Regions from separate parts of the Marinomonas sp. AWM4_232 genome, predicted to be linked through region 2. Evidence: predicted binding sites of a transcription regulator. Region 2 holds the regulator's gene; the other holds the start of a gene.
The links. The regulator LexA, encoded in region 2, represses DNA repair genes until DNA is damaged. The targets are predictions, from matches to a motif close to TACTGTNTANNTANACAGTA.
Positions count from the first base shown of each region.

Region 1: a site for LexA is predicted at 1,543-1,562, ahead of ACXAC1_RS12505 (YebG family protein). Genes of this name have one in related genera too.

Region 1 is NZ_JBSWTA010000001.1:2,647,273-2,656,135, forward strand. It holds gene ACXAC1_RS12495 (GyrI-like domain-containing protein) at 1-243, opposite strand, end outside; gene ACXAC1_RS12500 (cytochrome b/b6 domain-containing protein) at 391-1,053, shown strand; gene ACXAC1_RS12505 (YebG family protein) at 1,085-1,522, opposite strand; gene ACXAC1_RS12510 (mechanosensitive ion channel family protein) at 1,648-2,502, shown strand; gene ACXAC1_RS12515 (DUF1439 domain-containing protein) at 2,515-3,099, shown strand; gene ACXAC1_RS12520 (FKBP-type peptidyl-prolyl cis-trans isomerase) at 3,157-3,636, shown strand; gene ACXAC1_RS12525 (hypothetical protein) at 3,909-4,277, shown strand; gene ACXAC1_RS12530 (class II fumarate hydratase) at 4,274-5,650, shown strand; gene ACXAC1_RS12535 (PepSY-associated TM helix domain-containing protein) at 5,758-7,107, opposite strand; gene ACXAC1_RS12540 (DUF2946 family protein) at 7,166-7,543, opposite strand; gene ACXAC1_RS12545 (DUF3820 family protein) at 7,646-7,915, opposite strand; gene ACXAC1_RS12550 (HNH endonuclease) at 8,628-8,863, shown strand, end outside.
Region 2 is NZ_JBSWTA010000001.1:3,583,037-3,591,899, forward strand. It holds gene ACXAC1_RS16965 (NAD(P)H-dependent glycerol-3-phosphate dehydrogenase) at 1-580, opposite strand, end outside; gene ACXAC1_RS16970 (protein adenylyltransferase SelO) at 600-2,015, opposite strand; gene ACXAC1_RS16975 (DEAD/DEAH box helicase) at 2,025-3,356, opposite strand; gene dinG (ATP-dependent DNA helicase DinG) at 3,445-5,568, opposite strand; gene lexA (transcriptional repressor LexA) at 5,639-6,265, shown strand; gene ACXAC1_RS16990 (hypothetical protein) at 6,348-6,614, opposite strand; gene ACXAC1_RS16995 (DUF6586 family protein) at 6,617-7,087, opposite strand; gene topA (type I DNA topoisomerase) at 7,084-8,863, opposite strand, start outside.

The DNA of each region.
Region 1 (8,863 bases), 940 kb from region 2:
AATACTGGCTCCGATAGTCTCATTGTCTTGAGCCGGTGAGACTTGGACAGCCGTTTCATCATCGTAAAGACTCCAAGGTAGCCAACTGGACCAGAACTCAATTTCTTTAACCTTATCAATAAGGGCTTCGGGAGAATTAGAAAGCAAAAGAGAGTGCTGTACGTATACGTATTTCTGCGTAAACAGTAGGTACCCCACAATGGCGATTAGCAGGGCAAGACAAATCATTAGCCCGATGATCATGGTTTATGCTCCTTACTGTCATAACGACGGACAGAAGTGAAAGCTTTTTTAACATCACTGTCACGGATAAAAAGGCGAACCTTATGGTCAGTATAGTGACATATTGTGGTTTACATCAAAGATGGCGCGTCATAAAAGGAGAAGGAAATGGCAAACATCATGATTTGGGATTGGCCAGTCAGGCTACTCCACTGGTTGATGGTTTTATTATTTACAGGGTTAATCGTCACAGGTAAAGGCGATGGGGACTACATGGACTGGCATTTCTATATGGGCTATGGATTGTCAGCGGTGATCATCGCACGAGTGCTGTATGGCGTGTTGGGGTCTGAATATGCGCGCTTTAAACAGTTTTTGTATCAGCCACAAACAGTCTTACGCTATGCAAAGGCATTATTGGTTGGTAATGCTAAACATTATTTGGGACACAACCCCGTGGGGGGACTGATGGTCGTCGCTTTGTTGTTAGCTCTGTCACTGCAATGGGGAAGCGGCCTGTTTATCAGTGATGAAATTTTCCTATTTGGGCCTTTTTATGGCGCTATCTCCGATGATTGGACTGAGCAACTTGGTGCGATGCATCATAGCCTTCCTGATATTTTACTGATCCTAGTGGCGACTCATATCTTCGCTGTGCTGTATCACGAGCTTCGCTTTAAAGAGCGTCTTGTTGCTGCGATGCTGCATGGTAAGAAGGCCACCCATGACCCAAGTGCTGCGTTGACAGTTAAAACGCCACGGATCGGTGTAATCGTATCTATGGTTTTTGCTTTAGCTTGGCTAGGCTGGCTCTGGAGCATCCCTGTTTAAAGCATAACGAGCTGTAGCGAAAGCGATGCCATTAAGCGGCATCACTTTCGTTGTAGATATCGTCCTTGTTGTAATCGACATCATCGTTGGCGCGATATTCTTCAGTGTCATCGATGTAAGAGTTTTCATCTGGCTCTATGACCAATTCTTCCACTGATGTCGCTTCTACTTCACTGGATGCTTGCGACTCGTTTTTAGACGGAGGCGTAGCTTTTGATGCGGGTTTCCTAGCCGCTTTTTTGCGTTTGTTCCCTAATGCTTCTAATACGTCTTCCTTGTTTTCCGCTAAGAACATGGCGAGCTGACTAATGTCATTAGCGTCGGATAAGGTACCGCTTTCTTGCAGCAGATCCTCTAGGTTTTCAGCCGTCTCCAGCAGTTTGTCATAATGGTCTGCTTCTGCTTTAGAGGAGAAGGTCATCTTTTCAACACCGTTTCGTTCAACAACATACTTAATTACGACAGGCATAAATCGCACCTCATTTAAAATACTGTATAAAAATACAGTATTTATTTTAATCTTGTCCAGCTTTTTATTTGGCTAACGACACCTAGATTGGTAAAGTTGCGCCACTAAAATAAGGTAAAAAAGTTATGTCTGATTTTGAATGGCCAGATGTCGATACGGCATTTATTACAGAAAATTTTGAGTTTCTAGCAACCTTGCTATGGTTGCTGAGTATTTTTGTTATTCGCCATTTTGTAAAGCGTGCTATAAGAGCAAATGATAAGCAAGATGTAGACCGTAAGCGGCGTCGTCTAAATGCGGCTGACAATGTTTTTAACCTGATATCATTTGTCGGTTTGATATTGATCTGGTCTACGGAATTGCAAAATATTGCGATCTCCATTGCCGCATTTATGGTGGCGTTGGTCATCGCTACGAAAGAGTTTATCTCATGTATTGTGGGGGCCTTTTATAAAGCCAGTACCCGTCCTTATCAGGTTGGAGATTGGGTGAAGATCGGGCATTTTGAGGGTGAGGTAACGGACAGTGATTGGTTGTCAACAACCCTGTTTGAAGTTGACTTCAAAGGTGGTAGTTATGCCTATACAGGGCGAACCACCGTGGTACCGAACAGTGTGTTACTGACTAACTCCGTGCAGAACTTAAACTACATGCGTCGTTATGTTGAACACAGTTTTTCGATTTCTAGACTGACAGATGACGTAAACCTGTTTGAAATCAAGGAGCCCATTCTTGCTAAAATACGTGAGTATAGTGAGCACTTTCACGAAGTTGCCATTCGTTATAACAGTTTGATAGAGAAACGACTCGATATCAAAATCGCAGGCCCAGAACCCTCTGTTAGAGTGAAGACCACGGTAGAAGGCTACAATGTTTTTACTGTATCGCTCTTTTGTCCGACCGATGAAGCGGCAGAGATCGAGCAAAAGGTTACGGAAGACTTTATGCGAATTTGGTATGAGAAAAAGCGTCAGCATTAGGAGGCGCAGAAAATGTTAAAGCGTAAGTTATTAGGTTGGGTGACGATTGCATCGACGGTATTGTTGACCGGTTGTGCTGACATGAGTGTGACAGAGCAAGAGTTAAATCAGGAAGTTGCACAAAGATTAAAGACTACTCAACCTGATGTCATTAAATTGACCCTAGAAGAGTCGACGCTCAATCTGGATCTGCTGATTAAGCAAGCCGATATCGACCTGACTGAGCGGGATGGCGGGTTAGTGATGGTGGACATGAAAACCGATATACGTGGCGTGCTGAATGTCTTTGGTCAGGAGATGACCATGAAAGCCGAGCTTGATCCATCGTTTGAATCTGGGCTACGTATTGAAGAAGATCGTATTTATTTAGTTGGTGCGAAATTGACTCAGGTAACCGTTCAGGGCTCCAGTATCAGCGATCAAATGTTACGTAATACACTGGGATCACTGCATGATGAGTTCGAAAGTGCCTTGGCACGTTATTTCGATACGCATCCGGTCTATGTTCTGAACCACTCAGCGGTGGAAAAAGCGGCTGCTAAGATGGTGAAAAACATCGTGATCACCGACGATACCATTGAATTCATGATTTTTTAAATCTATCTTGCCGCTAATTATTCAACTGAGCGGCAGCTTTATTAATGAGGAAAACCTATGTCTATTTCAGACAACACAGTTGTGCAGTTTCACTACACTTTACGTGAAGGCGACACGTTAATCGAAACGTCTGCAGGAAGTGAGCCTTTGGCTTACTTACACGGCCATGGCAACATTATCCCAGGTTTGGAAAAGGCGATGGTTGGCAAAGCGGCGGGTGATGAGTTTGATGTAACGGTACCTTGTTCAGAAGGCTATGGTGAGCGACAAGACGACAAAACTCAGCAGATCCCAGTAAAACATTTGCAAGGCGCTAAAAAGTGGAAGCCAGGCATGGTGGCAACGGTTCGCACCGATCAAGGCCTACGCCAAGTAACGATCGTAAAAGCAGGCTTGAAGCATGCTACAGTGGACTTAAACCATCCTCTTGCTGGTAAAGAGTTAACCTTCTCAGTACAAATTCTTGAGACGCGTGACGCAACAGAAGAAGAAATCGCACACGGCCATGCCCACGGTGTTGGTGGTCATCACCACTAAGATTTTTCCAGCTGCCGTTGCTAGACGGCAGCTGTCTCTTTCCGCCTTCTTATTTCTCTTTGTTTCCCCCAGATTTATTCTGTTCTTTTATTCCCAACAAAAGCTACTTCATCTTTACTAAAGCTTTATCCGCTTCGCTATCGTGTGCCTGTACAGTGTTTCAGTATTGCCGATGATCAAGACTTTAAATTAAATGAGAATCATTACTTGACAATGCTGGTATGTGGTGTTTAATTGATAACTGTTATCATTTGCATCAAGGGGCTTGAGCTATGACGAATCACATTGTTCCGTTTTCGGTAATTGAGCAGACTATAAAACGTGGTGTGGCGTCAGATTCACCAAATGTTTTGTATCATTATTTAGACACCAGTGAGGCTTATGCTGAGCAGCTGGGCATCTCTGAATCTTACAATCTATACAAACGCGTCTATCAAGTCCTGCTTGAGACAGTGTGCGATGCGGCAGTACCAATGCACTGGCGTGAGCTTTGTTTAAATGCGATCAATCGCCCTTTGTTGCAGTTGAAGCGTTTTGTGATTACCGACCAAGACGCCGTTGAATACTTTCGGTTAGAACATGAATTGCGAGCATTGAGCCATTATTTCATGGCGGGGATGCCGTTTGGAGTGAAGCAATGAAAACTCGAATTGAAGCGGATAGCATGGGCCAACTAGAGGTACCAGAAGACGCTTTATACGGTGCGCAGACACAGCGTGCGATCAACAATTTCCCTATCAGTGGCCAGCCTCTGCCTGAGTCTTTTATTCGTGCCTTGATTCAATTGAAACAAGCCGCGGCGAGAGCCAATCAATCATTGGATTGTATTAGTTCTGATATGGCAACAGCCATTGATGGCGCTTGTTCAGAGTTACTTGAGTCATCGGATTTGATGACGCATTTTCCTGTCGATGTATTTCAGACAGGCTCAGGCACCAGCTCAAATATGAATGCCAATGAGGTGATTGCCACATTAGCGACGGCAAAATTGAATGACAAGGTTGGCGCGAACGACCATGTCAACTTTGGCCAAAGTAGTAACGATATTATCCCAAGCGCAATCCATGTCAGCGCGGCCATTGAGGTGACAAAGCGATTGATCCCTGCGCTTGAACACCTGACGCAAACCGTGCGCGAGAAAGGGCAGTCACTACAGGGCTATACTAAAACGGGACGCACCCACTTGATGGATGCCATGCCCGTGCGTTTGGATCAAACCTTCAATGGTTGGGCGGCGCAACTGCAAGACAATATCGATAACTTGAAAGCTATCCTGCCTAAAGTGACCAAACTTGCTCAAGGTGGCACAGCGGTAGGAACCGGTATCAATGCTCACCCTGAATTTTCAGGCAAGATCTGCCAAGAACTATCGGCTTTGACTAACGTTACCTTTGCGCCAGGTGACGACTTCTTTGCGCTGATCGGTTCCCAAGACACCGCCGTCGCCTTGTCTGGCATCCTTAAAGCAACGGCAGTGACCTACATGAAGATCGCTAACGACCTACGTTGGATGAACTCAGGACCATTGGCGGGGCTAGGGGAAATTACTCTAGAGGCTCTACAACCGGGCTCTTCGATCATGCCAGGTAAAGTTAACCCCGTGATTCCAGAAGCTACAGCGATGGTTGCGGCACAAGTGATTGGCAACGATGCAGCCATTACCATTGGTGGCCAATCCGGAAACTTCGAGCTAAACGTCATGCTTCCTGTGATCGCTAGTAACTTGCTGAACAGCATTCAACTACTGAGCAACAGTGGTCATCTATTGGCGGACAAAGCCATTGCCACGTTAACGGTTAATGAAGACAAGCTGAACGAAGCATTGGCGAAAAACCCAATACTAGTGACTGCATTGAACCCGATTATTGGTTATCTAAAAGCCGCAGAGATTGCGAAAAAAGCGTACAAGGAAAAACGCCCAGTGATTGATGTGGCGGCAGAAGAAACCGACTTAACGCGTGAAGAGCTGGAAACCTTGCTGGATCCTGCGAAGTTAACCAAAGGCGGTTTATAGTATTTGGAAGATTCATCAAGGACGATGAAGCAGGCTGGGATGGTACGCAAGCCACACCCCAGCCTTTTTTATGGGTTTCGCACTGTCTTAAATGACAGACGTCCGTTTTATGTCCAAGCTTTTCGTAGCGTTGGAGCAGAGAAGGACGCGATCCAATCCAGTGCTAAAATCGCCACCATGCCGATAGTTGCCATAGGGAAGAGCAGTGAGATGGGTAATAGCATCCATACGGCATGCTTCCAGCGCTTTAGGTCTTTCGGTAATGGCGGTGCTGCCAGCGCTTTCGCAGGACGGCGTTTCCACCACATCACAACGCCAGACACACACAGCAGCATCACAGCCAAACAAAATAGCGTACAAGCGACCAAGTTCCAGACACCAAACTGTCCCATATGCAAGGCAATGCCGAACGCCATCGACTTGGCAAACCAGTTGTAATCCATAAAGCCAACATCAGCGATCACAGAACCAGAATAGCGATCATAATGTACGGTACGGTCGTCTAAAGCATTATTGATATCACGTCCCATAGTGCTTGCTGTTGCGGTGAAAACCCCTGTCTCGCCTTTCGGAAAATGCACTTGGAAACGAGTAAAGCCCATTGCTTTAGCATCCGCAACCACTCGGTCCAGCGTAATCGTATCTTGGCCAAAGACTGGCGCACCTGACTCCGGTAAAGGGGCTTGCTCAAGATTCCAAGGTACCTGTTTTAAACCTTTTACGTTCAGGTCTTCGTGAGTCAACGTTGACGAGACATTCTTAGCGCTTTGCTCAACAGGGAAAGTGCTCCAAGCTTGTACCATCTTACCGCCCCAGACACTGGCCCAAGCCAGTCCAGAGATGCAGAAAAACAGCAAAATAACCGCGACCCAAATCCCCACAACACTGTGCAGATCGCGCCATAAACTACGGCCTTTACCATTAATACGCGTGGCGGCTTTCCATAGAGATTGGCCAGATTGAGGCCACCACATATATACACCAGTCAAAATAAGTAGGATCGTGAAGCTTACGGCGATTTCAATTAACCAATCACCGGTAAGGCCGATCATAAAGGTGCCATGGGCATCATCCGCCCAAACATACCAAGAGTCAGTAATGCTGATATCGCCGCTGATTTGTCCTGCGTATTGGTCAACAAACACGGAGCGAGTATCATCACCGACTGCTACCTGAAAGCGTGTCGCATCGGTTGCATCATCGGAGACATACAATCGCTTAATGGTGCTATCTGGGTATTGGTCAGCGACCAACTGATAACGCTCTTCATAGGGAATAGGGGAGTCAGTGACTTGCGAGACTTTGTACAAATCATCGTGCAACACTCGCTCGATGATCGGGTCAAAAATCATCACCAGGCCAGTGATGGCCAACATCATTAAAAATGGAACAACATACAAGCCAGCAAAAAAGTGCCAGCGCCAAACGGAACGGTAAAAGTCCTTCGTGCCAAACATTAGAAATCCTGCAACTAATCGGGCATAAAAATAAGATGCCCCAACAGTCGTCAGGGCATCATGCTAGTTTTTGATCTTTACTCAACGCAGGATTAAAGGGTGGGGCGCGAGCTTGAACGGTACGTGGGGTAGCCGTTAGCAAAGCGGAAGTCGGCGCAATGGAATGATCGAACGCCTTAGTCGGAGCATGGAATGCCATCGCCGTGACGGCGATGTCCATAAAGAAATGGGTACAAGGACAAGAATGCGAACTGCTGTGTTGGCTCGCTTTGTCGTTATCTGAAGAGTCACCACTGTAGACGTAATAACTTTCTACACCCAGCGTGGTACAGATCTCGATCCGCTGCGCGCCCGTTTGACCAATGCCATTCACTAGCGGTACGGCAAAGTACGCTAGCCAGCATAAAATCAAAAAGAAATGAGAGCGGCGTTTCACAGTCAATATGGATCGAGTTTATTAAAAGTGGCGCAACTTTACGAAAGCTGCACTAAATGAGCAAGCAATAACTGAAAAGCACTTGTCGCAAATCAGCGCTAATCAGTCCATCTCATCAAAGCGAATTTGAACTTTAGGCTGCTTCGGCTTCGCTGTTTCTGGCAGCTTCAACGGCTCAACAATCTTCTCCAAACCATTCACCTTAACCTCCAACGCCAACTGCAACCAACGACCTAACTTACCCTCCGGCCAGCCTTTATGGTTAAACCACAGCAAATACTCCTCCGGCAAATCCACAATCAACCGACCCTCATACTTACCAAACGGCATCTTCTGCCGCGCAATATCCAGCAAACCCTGCTTCTCAATCATAACCAACTACCTCCCAAAACAAGCCCCGCATACTACCACACAACCGCCCCGTAGGAGCGGGTTGCACCCGCGACCAAACTCGCATAGCTACGATAAATCGAAGCCCCAAAGCAGTACGACCTCTGGTTTTTGTAGGAGCGGGTTGTACCAGCGACCAAACTCGCAGCGCTACGATAAATCGAAATCCCAAAGCTGTATGACCGCTGGCTTTTATCGGAGCGGGTTGCACCCTCGACCAAACCCGCAGAGCTACGATAAATCGAAGTAACAAAGCTGTAGGACCTCGGTCCCCGAGGGATCAGCCTGCAAACTAGGCAATCTTTCTAGGATGCAACTAATCCGCTTCAGTTCTCCCGTACGAGCCGACTCCTCTCGGCGATAAGACTAGCAACTCAGCAGGCAATGAGAAATCTCAGCTTGGCGATAGATGAGATTAGGTAAAAAGCAAGTCAGGTCATAAGGCTTGAGGGAAGCACTTGCCTTGCTTGTTGAATCACGCTACAAAAGGGTACATTAAGAACCAATATAGCGGTTGATCAAAGACGATTTGATGCGGAATAGACCAGAGGATCTTTGGTTTTAGCGAGTTATACAGCAGGGAAGTCCCACCATGAAAAAAGCAAATCCCCTATGTAGAACGCAGCCGTTCAACAGTGGGTTATAGCCGCAACTACGCTGCTGTATAACCCTTAATTGTTAAATGGAATCAGGAATGAATCAAATTCTTCAGAAATGTCATGTTTTTAATTTTAGTGAGTCATATTCCTATGCTGACAAAGTTAGGAGGGCAATTTTTGAAGATGATTTTTTGGCTGACCCTATTGAAGTAGCAAGTGATCTTGATAATCAAATATTAAAGCCTCAAAAGTGGTCGCTGTTACATGATTATATTGACTATGTTGTTCGCGATGATTTGAACTTCTATTTTCGCGGTGGCGGCTGGGATTA
Region 2 (8,863 bases):
AAATGTTTTTCAGGGCGCCGGCTAATTCAACACCGGTGCTGTCACGGTTTTCATAGACTCGAAACGTCCGAGATTTAAGTAGCTCAATAACAGTAGTTCTAAGTGCGTCATCATCACTGGCAATAACGGATCCAGTCAAATGGCCTGCTGCAATTTCTTTTGCTAAATTTGGACCGCTTAATACGCCAATGCGCTCTGTGACACCGTTTCGCTTCAGAATGTCACTCATGAGCTCGAAGCGATTAGGATTAAAGCCTTTAGTCGTGCTGATCAAAACCTGATTAGGTGTCAGCAACGGCTTAATTCTTTCTACGACCTGCTCAAATGATTTCGAAGGAATTGATACAAAGATCGTGTTACTGGTACGTATGGCTTCTTCCAAATTGCTGGTGGCAAGTAGCTCTTGATGTAACGGTGCATTAGGAAGATAACGGCTATTAAGCCCTGTTAAATTGATCTCTTCTACTTGCTCTTCGTTGCGCATCCATTGGCTTACTTGGTGGCCATTCTTTGCCATGATGTTAGCCAGCGCTGTACCGAAACTACCACCACCTAATACACAAACTGATTGCTTATCCATATAAATATTTAACCTTACATTAAGATGAGCAGCTTACTTCTAGGTCTTTTCCCCACTCAGGGCTACGCATGGCCAAAGAGTTACTCTCTGGGTGCTCCTCAAAAGGACTAGATAAGACCGCAAGCAGCTGACGAAATGGCAAATAATTCCCCTTTTCAGCAGCTGTTATGACTTCATGAGCCAGATAATTTCTTAAAACAAACTTTGGGTTAACGCACAGCATCATGTGCTGGGCATTAGCCACTTGTGATTTATTGCGCACGGACCAATAGTAGTCAAGCCATTGAGACATTGCTTCCCTATCGATCACCTCATCTAAGATTTTTTCTGGACTGTTAGGTGTTAGATGCGACAAAGATCTAAAAAACAATGAGTAATCGAGCTTTTCACGGCGCAGTAGAGCGAATAACTTTTCTAGTAAAGGTTCGAGACTTTCATCTACTTTGATACCAAGTTTTTGTGCCATCAAGGTATCGTAATGTTCTTGTAGGCAGGGCTCGTAATGCTTTAACACCTCAATCAGATCGTCACGAGTAAAATGGCCTGAGAAAGCGTGCATTAAGCAGTTTAGATTCCAAAGCCCTATACCGGGTTGACGATGAAAAGCATATCGACCGTCTTGATCGGAGTGATTACTAATCCAGCGTTCATTGAAATCTTCCATAAAACCAAACGGACCGTAATCGATAGTTTCACCTAAAATAGAGAAATTATCGGTATTCATTACCCCATGCTGGAAACCAACCGCTTGCCACTTGGCGATCATGCGAGCAGTCCTCTGAACCACTTCAATAAGCATGGCTTTTATTGGTTGTTCAGTGTTGAGGCAATGGGGGAAATGATTTTCTAGAGTAAAGTCGATGAGACGCTGTAGCTCTGTGGTCTTTTTATGAGCAAAAAAGTATTCGAAATGCCCGAAGCGGATGTGTGTTTGAGCCGTACGAATGAGCATAGCGCCGATTTCGGGATGCTCACGATAGACGGCTTGTTGGCTATCATACAAAGCTAATGCTCTGGATGTCGGAATGCCAAGAGCCGCCATGGCTTCACTGGCCAAGTATTCGCGGATAGATGACCGAAGTACGGCTCTACCGTCTCCTTGCCTGCTGAATGGCGTTTGCCCAGAACCTTTTACGTGAAGATCATGGTAGGAACCATCCTGAGCGATGACTTCACCCAGTAAAACACCTCGTCCATCTCCTAGCTGTGGTGTAAAACCACCAAATTGATGGCCAGCATACACCATACTAAGGCTATCGGATAAAGTGGTTTCGCCAGATAAGATCGAAAGCGTCTGCGCATCAGTCACATCAATTGCTAAATGTTGAGCATGAAGTTTGTTTATCTCAACCAACCGTTGCTCTTGCAACGGTTGTACATAGGTATGAGCACTAAATTCATTGCCTAATTGAGCAAAACGATGCTGCAAACGCATAAACTATTTCTAGTCCTGATCTCGAACGTATTCGCAACGAATAGACGTACCGATGGTCGCTTCAATTTCAGGGATCATGAAAGAGTCATCTTCTGTTGCAAAGCTAACAGATTTACCTTGTTCGCCACCACGACCAGTACGGCCGATACGGTGCACATAATCTTCAGGGTCATCAGGTAATGCATAGTTAACGACTAGCTCGATGTTATCGACGTGAATACCACGACCAGCCACATCTGTCGCAACCAATACCTGAATGCTTCCGTCTTTGAATTTAGCAAGGGTTTTAACGCGTTTATCTTGTGAAACCTCACCTGATAGCATGGCACAGTTGATGTTAGCCTTCTTCAATTTCTCGTGGAGATCACGGGTCTCATCACGGCGGTTCGCAAAAATAATGGTGCGTTGACTACCATTCTCTTCGATTAGCTTTTTCAAGATTGGCCATTTTTGATTATTAGAAACCGTGTAAATGACTTGATCGATGTTTTTATTCGTTGTTTCTTTAGGAACAACAGACACTTCTTTTGGGTGGAATGTCCACTGACGAGCCAATGCCTGAATATCTTTCGGGAACGTTGCACTAAACAGCATCGTTTGACGGCGCTCTTTATGAGGCGTCATACGAATAATGCTTTTCACGTCTGGGATAAAGCCCATTGACAGCATACGGTCGGCTTCGTCTAGCACCACACATTCTACTTTGTTCAACATGACTTTCTTGCTACGTGCAAAGTCAAGTAAACGCCCTGGTGTAGCAACGATTAAATCAACAAACTCTGTCTCAAGTTGCTGACGCTGTTTGTCATAATTCATGCCTCCAACCAATGACACAACATTTAGATTGGTGTACTTGGTTAGCTTCTCTGCCTCGTCAGCGATTTGCAAAGCAAGCTCACGAGTTGGAGCAATGATTAGACCACGTGGGAAGTTGTTGGCACGTTCACCTTCAACTGGGTAATCTAAGAAGTCACTGATCATCGCGATTAAGAACGCGGCTGTCTTACCGGTACCTGTTTGAGCTTGACCAATCAGATCATAACCTTGAAGTGTGGCAGGTAATGTCGCAGCTTGAATCTCACTGCAGTATTCAAACCCCATGGTTTGAATGGCTTTCATTACACGATCCGGAAGGTTCATATCATGAAAACGTACTTTGCCTTCAACTTCAGCAACCTTAAAGTCTTTAATTGACCAAAGTTCTCCATTAGACGTTTTTTCAGCAGTTGGAGTACTAGTTCCCGTAGCGTTAGCACTGCTTTTGTTGTGTTTACGACGGGGTCTACGTTGGCGCTTTGGTCCCTTTGATGCAGGGCGCGCTGCTTCTTGCTGTTTTTCCATGTGAGAGTCTTTAATCTCTTTTGAATGAATGTAATTACTCAGGCGTGAAGTGTACCTAAATGGTAGCCCTTTATCACCTTTAGTTTGGTTAAATCTGTTTGTAAGGCGGCAAGCTGTTGATTAATTGTCTACCGTAGCGCTTCGTATGTAAGCGCTTATCCAGAATATGAATTTCGCCACTGTCGGTTTCACTTCTCAGTAAACGGCCGGTTGCTTGAACAAGTCGTAACGAGGCATCCGGAATCGTAATTTCCATAAACGGATTGCCTCCGCGTCGCTGAATCCATTCTGCTAATGTGGCTTCAACCGGATCATCTGGAACCGCAAATGGGATTTTGGCGATGTACACTCTTGTCAGATATTTACCAGGCAAATCGACACCTTCCGCAAAACTTGCCAAGCCAAATAGCAAACTGCCTTTATCGCCATCTATGGCATCTTTGTGGCTTTCCAAAATAATGCGCTTCGATTGCTCTCCCTGAATCAGTAGGATGTCTTTGAGGTTATCTTTTAGGCCAGCAGCCACTTCTTCCATTTGGCGTCGTGAGGAAAACAACACCAACGAGCCAAGCGATGTATCGACGTTGTCGTTCAAGTATGTGATGAGCTCTTTTGTATGTGCTTCTGCATGATTGGGCTCAGACGTCATATTCGGAACAACTAACGTGCCCTTGTTCTGGAAATCAAAGGGACTGACGACTCTTAGGTATTCACTTTCTCTTGGTACGCCGGAGCGCATGTTAAAGCGATGAAATTCGTTTAACGCAGTCAGTGTGGCTGATGTCACCACAGCACCAAAACACTTATCCCACAGTTGCATTCTCAGCGTATGAGCAGCCAAGATCGGTGATCCGCCTAGCTCTATGTCCTGTTCAAGCCCTTGCCCAACCACCAATAACCAGCGAGCGTTTGGGGGATAGTTTTGATCGTCCAGCGCAGCGTAAAGCTTCCATAGTTCCACACAAGCTTCTAAGCGACCAAGGATGACACCAAGGATCGGTAGCCAGTTCTCTGCGGTTTCTTCGGTTAATCCCATCCCTTCGTTTTGCTTCACCTTTTTACATTCGTCCTGAATGTTCTCTATCTGGTTAAACAGCTTTTGATAGGAAGTAGATAAGCTGTAAGCAAGCTGCCTTAACTCATCAGGAATCACACCAAACTCAAAGCGATGCTGTCGCGAGTCTTCATCTAAACCTAAATTCTGAATAAATGGAGCGAGCCCTTGCTGTGCATATTGAATAAAATTGATCGTGCTTTGTATCTGCTGTGGCAATTTTAGAAGGATTTGCCCCGTTAAACTGACCTCATCGGTCAGCTCTTGACGTAGGTTGATTAAGTTCTTGTCTAGCTGCTTAAGCCAACTAATGCTTTGCTGTAGACGGACCTCATGACGGAAATGACCGATTGCCTTGTCTGGTAGGTGATGCCCTTCATCAAACACATAAATAGTTTCTTTGGGATCGGATAAGATCGCACCGCCACCTAATGATAAGTCTGCTAATACCAAGTCGTGGTTAGCCACGATAACATCGGCCGTCTCTAACTCAGCTCTGGCTTTAAAAAATGGGCAAGCTGAAAAATTCGCACAATTGCGGTTCGTGCACTGCTGATGATCGGTGGTTAAACGTCGCCAATCCTGCTCACGAATAATGCCTTCCCAATTATCTTTATCGCCATCCCACTTGCCATCACGAAGTGAGTCGTCCATTTCCTGATACAAAACGGTATTTACATCATCAGGTGTTAAGTGTTGCTCAAACAGGCCTGCAAACATATCTTCTGTGGCTTGATCTTCCGCACTTAGAAAGCTCTCTAAATTATTTAAGCAAAGATAGCGACCACGACCTTTGGCCAAGGTATAGCGAAACGTGTAATCGGTGTATTCCAGCAGGCTTGGCAGCTCTTTATGGAGAATCTGCTCCTGCAGCGCAACAGTGGCTGTTGATATGATTAATTTAAGCCCTTTGGCTTTCGCAATGGGGATGGCAGATAAACAGTAAGAAAGTGTTTTGCCAGTACCTGTTCCAGCCTCAACCACGGCAACATGCTTCTCACCAAGCCTTTCGCCTTCTGAACCTTGTCGTATATTACCAAGCGTTCGTGCAATCGTAGCAATCATATGACGCTGACCAACACGTGCTTTATGGCCTTTGGCTTCAAGGTAAGCGCGATAGGCCGTTTGAATATTTTCTTTTATCGAGTCTGAAAGCATGGAATATAGTTGAGCAATTGATTGATAGCTGTATATAATAACAGTAACTGTATAAACAAACAGATGCCGTATGATTAAATTAACAAAAAGACAGTCTGACGTACTAGAAACAATTCGCGAATTTATTAACGAAACAGGCTTCCCACCTACTCGTGCTGAAATTGCGGCGCGTTTAGGCTTTCGCTCCCCAAACGCAGCAGAAGAACATTTAAAAGCGCTTAGCAAAAAAGGCGCAATCGAAATGCTTTCTGGCGCTTCTCGTGGCATTCGCCTTGTAGAGCAAGAAGCACCCGTAAGTGCGAACGATGAAGCTGGCACTTTACCAATTGTTGGACGAGTCGCAGCAGGCTATCCAATTTTGGCACAAGAGAACATCGATGCCAGAATCCCTATCGCCGCAGAAATGTTCTCACCAAAAGCTGACTACTTACTGTCTGTTAACGGCATGAGTATGAAAGACGCAGGCATTCTAGATGGTGACCTGATAGCTGTCCATAAAACTCACACGGTGCGCAATGGTCAGATCGTGGTGGCCCGCATCGGTGATGAAGTAACCGTGAAGCGATTTGAGCAAAAAGGTCGTGAAGTACGCTTAATCCCGGAAAACGAAGAATTTAATGACATTATCGTAGATCTGGAAAGCGAAGACTTTGCCATTGAAGGGCTCTCGGTGGGCGTAATCCGACGAGGCCATTAATCAATTCCTATAATCAATTCCTGAAAAGCCTCTAGTGATAGAGGCTTTTTTATGGCATTGACCATGATTCGAAACGGTTTATTTAATGCAAAATCCGCGGCATAAACTCTTCATCGTGCACATCGCCTTCAGACGAATCCATGCCACCGAAATCTTCTGAATAAACGAAGTCGATGCCCGCATGGAACATGCACTTGGCAAGCTCAAAATAACGATCTTTCAGGAAGTCTTTCGTATCATCGGAAATCGTGAGTGTTGCAATAGGAGTTTTATCGTCATCCTCCCCTGCTGGGCGTAAGACAATCTCACCATTTTCCAATTCGACAATTTCTAAGTAGGTATCTTTCATCACTAATATTCGGCCGCGTCTTCGCGATAGCGTAAGACTAACTCTGTTAAAGAGCTCAAAATGTATTTCGTAGATGTACCAGCGTCAGAGCCGCGGCCAATCAATTCCACTCCTGCTCCATAGGACTGATTAGCCACTTGGCAATCTAAGGCGGCTTGGAAGGCAACATGCAATTGGCTCAACCAAGATTGACCATTGTTTTTCAATAGTGCCAACTCATTCAGCACAGGAACACTGATGCCTTTCGCATTCGCGGCTTGAAGCAACGAGTCTAAATCGAGAGCAGCAGGTAGGCTGTAAGAGGTTTTCACCTCTTGCAGCAGTCCATTCAGCCCGCATCTTAACTGGAACAATGCAGATGACTCAAGGCTTTGAGTCATCCAATCGTTATCCATTTCTGTTGCTTGCTGAAGCAGTCTTCTAGCAGCGTCTAGGCGCTGGTTGGTTACGCTTGCTAAGCTTGAACCGCTCATTTCTTCTTACCATGTTCGATTTTCCATTTACCACCTTCATAGAAAGCCTTCCAGCCAGTAGGCTTTCCTTCTACTTCAGTCATAATGTATTGCTCTTTAGTTTTACGACTAAAGCGAATAACGGTCGGGTTACCCTCTTCGTCTTGCAAAGGGGCTTTATCGAAGTAGTGGTATTTAGGATCAATTTGTTCCATGTACGGCTTCAACTCTTTTACCAATGGCGGTCGAGTCTCACGCTTACGCGGGAATTGACTCGCAGCTAAGAATAAGCCGGTCGCACCATCACGCAAAACATAGTGATCTTCTACCTTTTGACATGGCAAATCAGGCATTGGTACTGGGTCCATTTTTGGTGGAGCCACTTCGCCATTTTTCAAAAGCTTACGAGTGTTTTTACATTCTTCATTGGTACAACCGAAGTACTTACCAAAACGACCAGTCTTAAGCTGCATTTCAGAACCACATTTGTCACACTCAATAACTGGTCCGTCATAGCCTTTCAACTTGAAGGTACCTTGCTCTACTTCGTAACCTGTACATGATGGATTGTTACCACACACATGAAGCTTACGATGCTCATCAACCAAGTAGCTGTCCATTGCTGAGCCACAGATATCACAACGACGCTTGTTGATCAGTGCTTTAGATTCGCCTTCTTCATCATCTACTGCAACTGCTTCATCGCCACTGACCAAGTTTATGGTTGCTTTACAGCGCTCTTTTGGTGGCAGTGCGTAACCAGAACATGACAAGAAAACCCCCGTACTAGCGGTACGGATTTGCATTGGGCGACCACATGTCGGACACGGAATATCGGTCGGCGTAGGTTCGTTTGGAGCCATACCACCTTCTTCTGCTTCCGCTTGATTGAGTGTTTGACTAAAATCTTGGTAGAAGTCGTTTAAAACTTGAATCCAATCTTTTTCGCCTTCCGCGATGTCATCCAACTTCTCTTCCATTTGTGCAGTGAAGCTGTAGTTCATTAGATCGTCAAAGCTTGCCACCAATCGATCGGTCACAATGTCGCCCATTTTCTCAGCATAAAAACGACGATTCTCAACTCGAACGTAACCACGATCTTGTATCGTAGAGATGATCGAAGCATAAGTGGAAGGACGACCAATGCCGCGCTTTTCTAGCTCTTTTACAAGGCTCGCTTCACTAAAACGAGCCGGTGGCTTCGTGAAGTGTTGCGCCGGATCTAAGCTTAGCAGCGTTAATTGATCGCCTTTTTGTACATCAGGCAGAATCGTATCTTCTGCTTTCTTGCCTACAGGTGTTAACACTCGCGTGTAACCATCAAAGCGAAGGATGCGGCCTTTAGCACGCAATTCGTATTCACCCGCCATCACAGTGATCGTTGTCGACGTGTATTCTGCAGGCGTCATTTGACAGGCAATAAACTGATTACGGATCAAATCGTAAAGACGATGAGCATCTTTATCCATGCCCTGAAGCATGTCTTGAGTAACCGTTACGCTTGATGGTCGAATCGCTTCGTGGGCCTCTTGAGCACCTTCTTTGCTTGAATAGCGCAGCGCTTCTTTTGGTAAGTAAGCATCACCGTAACTCGATTGAATAAACTCGCGAACAGATTCTACCGCTTCTTGGCTTAAGTTGGTCGAGTCAGTACGCATGTAAGTAATGTAACCCGCTTCGTACAAACGTTGAGCGAGCATCATCGTCTTTTTAACACCAAAGCTCAGGCGAGTGCTGGCAGCTTGTTGTAGTGTTGACGTGATAAATGGTGCTGAAGGTTTAGACTTGGTCGGTTTG